One region of the Arthrobacter sp. 2YAF22_2 genome, then DNA from elsewhere that is predicted to be linked to it. Evidence: riboswitches for the same ligand, from Rfam matches in the RefSeq annotation. Region 1 holds a riboswitch; the other holds the start of a gene.

The links. Region 1 has a riboswitch for S-adenosylmethionine ahead of metX (homoserine O-acetyltransferase MetX). Riboswitches for the same ligand answer to the same signal wherever they lie in the genome.
Region 2: another riboswitch for S-adenosylmethionine. It lies ahead of AB4Y86_RS04590 (aminotransferase class V-fold PLP-dependent enzyme); the one in region 1 lies ahead of metX (homoserine O-acetyltransferase MetX).

The regions. Positions count from the first base shown of each region.
Region 1 covers NZ_JBFRFD010000412.1:923-3,301, reverse strand. The annotation lists gene metX (homoserine O-acetyltransferase MetX) at 1-1,180, opposite strand, end outside; SAM riboswitch class IV at 1,192-1,307, opposite strand; gene AB4Y86_RS15025 (bifunctional o-acetylhomoserine/o-acetylserine sulfhydrylase) at 1,367-2,379, opposite strand, start outside.
Region 2 covers NZ_JBFRFD010000066.1:5,058-9,607, reverse strand. The annotation lists gene rsgA (ribosome small subunit-dependent GTPase A) at 1-1,030, shown strand, start outside; gene hisN (histidinol-phosphatase) at 1,113-1,925, shown strand; SAM riboswitch class IV at 2,028-2,141, shown strand; gene AB4Y86_RS04590 (aminotransferase class V-fold PLP-dependent enzyme) at 2,176-3,594, shown strand; gene AB4Y86_RS04585 (class I SAM-dependent methyltransferase) at 3,689-4,447, shown strand; gene AB4Y86_RS04580 (Nramp family divalent metal transporter) at 4,545-4,550, shown strand, end outside.

The sequences.
Region 1 (2,379 bases):
GCAGCTGATCGCTGAGTTGGCCGATCTCGGTCAGGAAGCCGTCATGGCCGATCGGAGCCTCGATCACATGCACCGAAACGTCTCCCGGCAGGGCGTCGGCGAGTTCACGGGACTGGGCCGGGAAGTACAGCCGGTCCGAGTCCACGGCGGCCACGAGGAACTCAGCGGTGGCCCTTGAGAGGGCCTTCCTAAGGCTTCCGCGGCCGCGGCTGATGTCGTGGCTCATTAGCGCCTCGGTGATGGCGATGTAGCTGTTGGCATCGAAGCGGCGCACGAGTTTGTTGCCCTGGTGGTCCAGGTAGCTCTCCACCTGGTAGCGGCCCCGGCCGGCCAGCGACCCGGCTTCGAGCGGGGTCTCGGCCGCCTGCGGCTTCCGCCCGAAGCGGCCGTCCAGTTCGGCGGCGGAACGGTAGGTGATGTGGGCGATCCGGCGGGCCAGGGCCAGACCGGCATGCGGTTCCGGGCCGCCGTAGTAGTCGCCGCCGTTGAAGTTGGGGTCCTGGCGGATGGCCAGGGTCTGGGCCTGGGCGAACGCAATCTGCTCGGCCGTGCTGCTGGCCCCCACCGAGATCACGGCGCAACGCCGGACCCGTTCCGGGTAACTGACCGCCCATTCGAGGGCGCGCGCTCCCCCGAGGGAACCGCCCAGTACGGCGTGCCAGCTGCCGATCCCCAGGGCGTCCGCGAGGCGGGCCTCGGCGGCGGTGCTGTCCCGGAGGGTGACCAGCGGGAAGCGCGAGCCCCAGGGCCTGCCGTCCGGTGCCYGCGTCGAGGGCCCGGTGGAGCCGTAGCAGCCACCAAGGATATTGATAGAAACCACGAAGTACCGGTCCGTGTCCACGGGCGCGCCGCGGCCAGCCAGCTGCTCCCACCAGCCCGGTTCCTCGCCGGCACCCCGGGTGACATGGGCGTCTCCGGTCAGGGCGTGCTCGATCAAGACCGCGTTGGAGGCGTCAGCATTGAGCGTTCCCCAGGTCTCGTAGGCGAGCGTGACATCCGGCAGGGTGGCGCCGGATTCAAGGGCCAGGGAGCCGATCCGGTGGAGGCGCACCGTCCCGTCCGGGACGGACGCGGCCCCTGTGCCTTTCGTCGTTTGGTGGCCCGTCACGTCATGGCCCGTCGCTTCGCGGCTGGTTGCTGTGCTGTCGGGTGCACCCGTGCGGGCGGCGGCAATCGTCATGTGCGGACCTATCTTTGCGCTTGCCCGCCGTCAGCTGACCGACAGGCCAGGTCTTCACCCGGGGCACCCCGCCGCAGGAGGAGGGTTGCCGGCCAGCAAGCCGGGGCTGTCGCTGGCACTCATGACCTGCCCKGAGTCTACGAAACACGGCCGGGCAAGCGCGAAGATTGTGACGGCTGTGTGACCTCAGGCGGTTTTGGCCGCCCGGAAGCCGGCGTCAAGGTCAGCGATGATGTCGTCGATGTGTTCCAGCCCCACTGACAGCCGGACCAGGCCGGGGTTCACCCCGGCAACCGTCTGCTGTTCGGGCGAGAGCTGGCTGTGCGTGGTCGACGCCGGGTGGATGACCAGGGACCGCACGTCACCGATGTTCGCCACGTGGGAATGGAGTTCGAGGGCATCGACGAAACGTTTGCCGGCCTCCGCTCCGCCGGCGATGTTGAAGGCCACGACGGCGCCGGTACCCTTCGGGCCGTACTTGCGCCCGCGCTCGTACCAGGGGCTGGACGGCAGTCCGGCGTAGGCGACGGATTCGACGTCGTCCCTTGCCTCCAGCCATTCGGCCACCTTGACGGRGTTGGCGACATGCCGCTCCACCCTCAGGCTCAGCGTCTCGATGCCCTGGGCGATGAGGAAGGCGTTGAACGGCGAGACGGCCGAGCCGAGGTCGCGCAGCAGCTGGACGCGGGCCTTGAGGATGAAGGAGAGGTTTGCGCCCAGCGCCCCGTCGGCCCCGAGGTCGCGGGCGTAGACCAGGCCGTTATACGTGGGGTCCGGGGTGTTGAAGCCGGGGAAGCGCTCGGGGTCCTTGCCGAAGTCGAAGTTGCCGGAGTCCACGATCACGCCGCCGATCGCGGTGCCGTGGCCGCCAAGGTACTTGGTGGCCGAATGGACCACGACATCGGCGCCCCACTCGATCGGCCGGATCAGGTAGGGGGTGGAGAGCGTGTTGTCCACGATCAGCGGTACCCCGGCCCGGTGGGCCACGTCTGCGACGCCTTCGAGGTCCAGCACGTCCTGCCGCGGGTTGGAGACCACCTCGCCGAAGAACAGCTTGGTGTTCGGCTGCACGGCGTCCCGCCACTGTTCCAGGTTGTCCGGGTCTTCCACAAAGGTCACCGAGATGCCGAACTTCTTCAGTGTGTGCGCCAGCAGGTTGTAGGTGCCGCCATACAGGCTGGGGCTGGCGACCACGTGGT
Region 2 (4,550 bases), on a different contig from region 1:
GCCCAGCCATGACGACGCCGTCACCGGGCGGATCATCACCGTGGACCGCGGCCGCTACACCGCCGTCGTGGGCGAAGGCACCGAAGATGAACGCACGGTCATCGCCGCCCGCGCCCGGGAATTGCGCCGCAATCCGGTGGTCGCCGGGGATTTCGTCTCGCTCGTCGGCGACGTGAGCGGCGAGACCGACTCGCTGGCGCGGCTGGTCAAGATCCAGGACCGCAGGACCCTGCTGCGCCGCAGCGCCGACGACACGGACCCGATCGAACGTGCCGTCGTCGCGAACGCCGACCAGCTCGTCGTCGTCGTGGCCGCGGCGAACCCGGAACCGCGCACCGGCTTCATCGACCGCGCCCTGGTGGCCGCCTACGACGCCGGGATCGAGCCGCTGCTGCTTGTCACCAAGGCGGACGTCAAAGACCCCGCCGAACTCCTCGCCAACTACGAGCACCTCGACTTTCCGGTGATCATATCCAGGACTGCGGATTCGGCCGCGTCCGGCATCGACGCCCGCTCCGACGACGGCCTGTCTGCCCGGCTGGACAAGGCCGCGGTCTCGCAGCTGCGGGCCTGCCTGGACGGCAAGGTCACTGTCATGCTGGGCCACTCCGGCGTCGGCAAGTCCACCATGGTGAACGCGCTGACCGGGGCCGAACGGGCCACCGGCGGCGTCAACGCGGTCACCGGCCGTGGCCGCCACACGTCCTCCTCCGCGCTGGCGCTGAAGGTCAACGACGCACCCGCAGGCAGCTGGATCATCGATACCCCGGGCATCCGTTCCTTCGGGCTGGCCCACGTGGACCCGGACCGGATTCTGCGCTCCTTCCCGGATCTGGCGCCCGGCACCGAGGACTGCGAGCGGGGCTGCAAGCACGACACGGCGGCGGTCAACTGTGGGGTGGACGCGTGGGTGCTGTCCGGCCACGCCGGCCCGTCCGGTCCGGCCCGGCTCGCGTCGCTGCGCCGGCTGCTCGGCACCGATCCGCGGATGGAAGCCCAGGAATCCAAGGAACTCGGAAGCGTCTCCTAACAACACATCGCCACAGTTTCTCCGCGGCGGGCGGCGACGTGGCCTCCCCGTCCGCGGCCGGTTTTGACGGTAGTTTGGAACCATGAGTCAACCCGCTTCGAGCTACAACGATGACCTGCGCCTTGCCCATGTACTGGCAGATTCCGTGGATTCCCAGACCATGAGCCGCTTCAAGGCGCTCGACCTTCGGATCGAGACGAAGCCGGACCTCACCCCGGTGACAGACGCCGACAAGTCCGCCGAGGAGGCCATCCGCGGCCAGCTGTCCCGGTCCCGCCCGCGTGACGCCGTCCTCGGCGAGGAGTTCGGCAGCTCCGGCCACGGCTCGCGCCGCTGGATCATCGACCCGATCGACGGCACCAAGAACTTCGTCCGCGGCGTCCCCGTCTGGGCCACCCTGATCGCCCTCGTTGATGAGGGCGAACCCGTGGTCGGCGTCGTCAGCGCACCGGCGCTGGGCAAGCGCTGGTGGGCTGCCAAGGGCGCCGGCGCGTACATGGGCCGCTCGCTGGCGGCCGCCACCCGGCTGAAGGTCTCCAACGTGTCCCGGCTCGCGGACGCGTCGCTGTCCTACTCGAGCCTGGGCGGCTGGAAGCAGCGCGGGAACCTTGACGAGTTCCTCGGCCTGACCGAGGAAGTCTGGCGCACCCGCGCCTACGGCGATTTCTGGTCCTACTGCCTCGTAGCCGAAGGCGCTGTCGACATCGCCTGCGAGCCCGAACTCAACCTCTACGACATGGCGGCCCTGGTTCCGATCGTGACGGAGGCCGGCGGCCGCTTCACCTCGCTTGAGGGCGAGGATGGCCCCTTTGGCGGCAACGCGCTTGCCACCAACTCGATCCTGCACTCGGAGGTCCTCAAGCGCCTGAACCCGGGACTCGACGACCTGCTTTAAGGGACCGTGCCGCGGGCGGACCGGCGGCCGGATGGCGTAACACACTGCAACACACTGCGGCCATCCTTTTCCGTGCGGCGGCCATGTCCTAGGCTCGACACAGGTCACGAGTGCCAGCGCTAAACCCCGGTTTGCTGGCCGGCAACCCTCCATTCGCGGCGGGGTGCCCCGGGTGACGACCTGGCCGGTCCGGAGCGGACACGGCAAGCGCGGATCCCCTGTCAGCGGGGTCCTTTTCGAGCGAGGTCCCATGACGACTGCCACCATCCCCACCCACCCCGCCGGCCCGGAACTTTCGGAGACACGCTTCGACGCCGGTCGCCGGCCGCTGTCTGCGGTCTCCGGTGCCGAAATCCTGGCTCCGCTGATCCGGGGCGGCGAGGTCCGCTACGCGAACCTGGACTACGGCGCCTCGGCCCCGGCACTCTCCGTGGTTTCCGCCTACCTGAACGAAATCCTGCCGTACTACGCCAGCGTCCACCGGGGCGCCGGGTATGCGTCCCAGCTGAGCACCTCGGTGTACGAAAATGCCCGCAACATCGTCCGCGGCTTTGTCGGCGGCCGTCCGGACGATTCGGTGATCTTCACCCGGAACACGACCGACTCGCTGAACCTGCTGGCCGGCTGCCTGCCTGTCGCCGGCGGCCGGCACACGGGCGAGGTGCTTTACCTGGACATCGAGCACCACGCCAACCTGCTGCCCTGGCAGGGCGTCCCGCACCGCAGCGTCGTGGCGGCCCCCACGCTGGCCCTCACCCTGGCGCAGCTCCGGACGGAACTCGCCCGGGGCGGGGTAAACCTGCTGGCCGTCACCGGCGCCTCCAACGTCACCGGCGAAATCCTGCCGATCCGTGAGCTGGCTGCCCTCGCGCACGAATTCGGCGCCCGGATCGCGGTCGACGCCGCCCAGCTGGCCCCGCACCGCCGCATCAACATCGCCGCGGACGACGTCGACTACCTTGCCTTCTCCGGCCACAAGCTCTACGCCCCGTTCGGCGCCGGTGTACTGGTGGGCCGGCCGGACTGGCTCGACGCCGGCACGCCGCACCTGGCCGGCGGCGGTGCGGTGCGGGACGCCCGGCTGGACAGCGTGAGCTGGACCACCGGGCCGGCCCGCCACGAGGCCGGGTCCCCGAACGTCCTCGGCGCCGCCGCGCTGGCCCGTGCCGGCCAGGTGATCGAGGCACTCGACGAGCAGCAGTGGCACGCCCATGAAGATGCCATCCGCACCTTCCTGGTCGAGGGGCTGGGACAGATCGACGGCGTGAGCGTGCACCACATCTTCGAGGACACCGCCCTGTCGGCGGGCCCGGGGACGATCGGCGTCGTGAACTTCTCGGTCGCCGGTTACGACGCCGGCCTGGTCGCCGCGTATCTGTCCGCGGAACACGGAATCGGCCTGCGCGACGGCCGGTTCTGCGCGCACCCGCTGCTGAAGCGGCTCGGGCTGCCCGCGGGGTCGCTGCGCGCCAGCCTTGGCCTGGGGTCCCGGCTCGATGACGCCCGGCGGCTGCTCGACGGGCTGCAGGAGCTGCGGCGGAACGGCCTCGGCTGGGACTATGTCGTCGACGCCGGCCGCTGGGTGCCGGCCAACGACACCCGCAGCTACCCGCAGTGGGCACCCAACACGCCCGGCACGGCCGGCGCCGCCCCCTGCACCCTCGACTAGTACACCAGGCCGGCACCGGGAGCTGGGGCACCGCCGCCTGCTGCGTGCGGTAAATTCGGTAGGTATCCAGCTTCAGCTGCCGAAGGAGAGCGCACTGGCACGCGGCGGCCCCAAATTGCACCATGACCGGCGGCGCGAGCTCGGCCGGAGCTTCCAGGACGGCGGCGAGCATTACGACCGGGTCCGGCCCGGCTACCCGGAGGACTCGGCCGACTGGCTGGTCCCGGCCGCGGCCCGCGACGCCGTCGATCTGGGGGCCGGCACCGGAAAGTTCACGGCGCTGTTGGTTGAACGGGGGCTGCGCACGGTCGCCGTCGATCCGTCCCTGGACATGCTCGAGCAGCTGCGCCGGGCCCTGCCGGGCGTCACCGCCGTCGAAGGCACCGCCGAACACACTGGCCTGGCCGCGCAGTCGTACGACCTAGTTACCGTGGCGCAGGCCTGGCACTGGTGCGATCCGCTCCTGGCCAGCACCGAAGTGGCGCGGATCCTGCGCCCGCACGGGGTTCTGGGCCTGATCTGGAACCAGCTCGACACCTCAGTCCCCTGGGTCCACCGGCTGTCCCGGATCATGCACGCCGGCGACGTCCACAAACCGCACTTCAAACCCCCGCTCGGCCCCGAATTCACCGGACTGGAGAGCCACCTGACCCGTTGGGAGGAGCCCGTGAGCACGCAGGACATCCTGGAACTGGCCAAGTCCCGCAGCTACTACCTGCGCGCCGGCGAGGACACCCGCGCCAAGGTGCTCGGCAACCTCGACTGGTACCTCCACGTGCACCTAGGGCATGGGGTCGGCGAGATTCTGCCGCTGCCCTACCTGACGCAGACCTGGCGCGCCGCCAAGGCCTGAGTACGCACCGCATTGCGGAGATCATTCAGCCGCGGCTATTATTTCGGTGAGCCTAACTTTCAGGTGTAGGCAGCAGGAACTTCCATCGGAGCCCGCAGTGCTG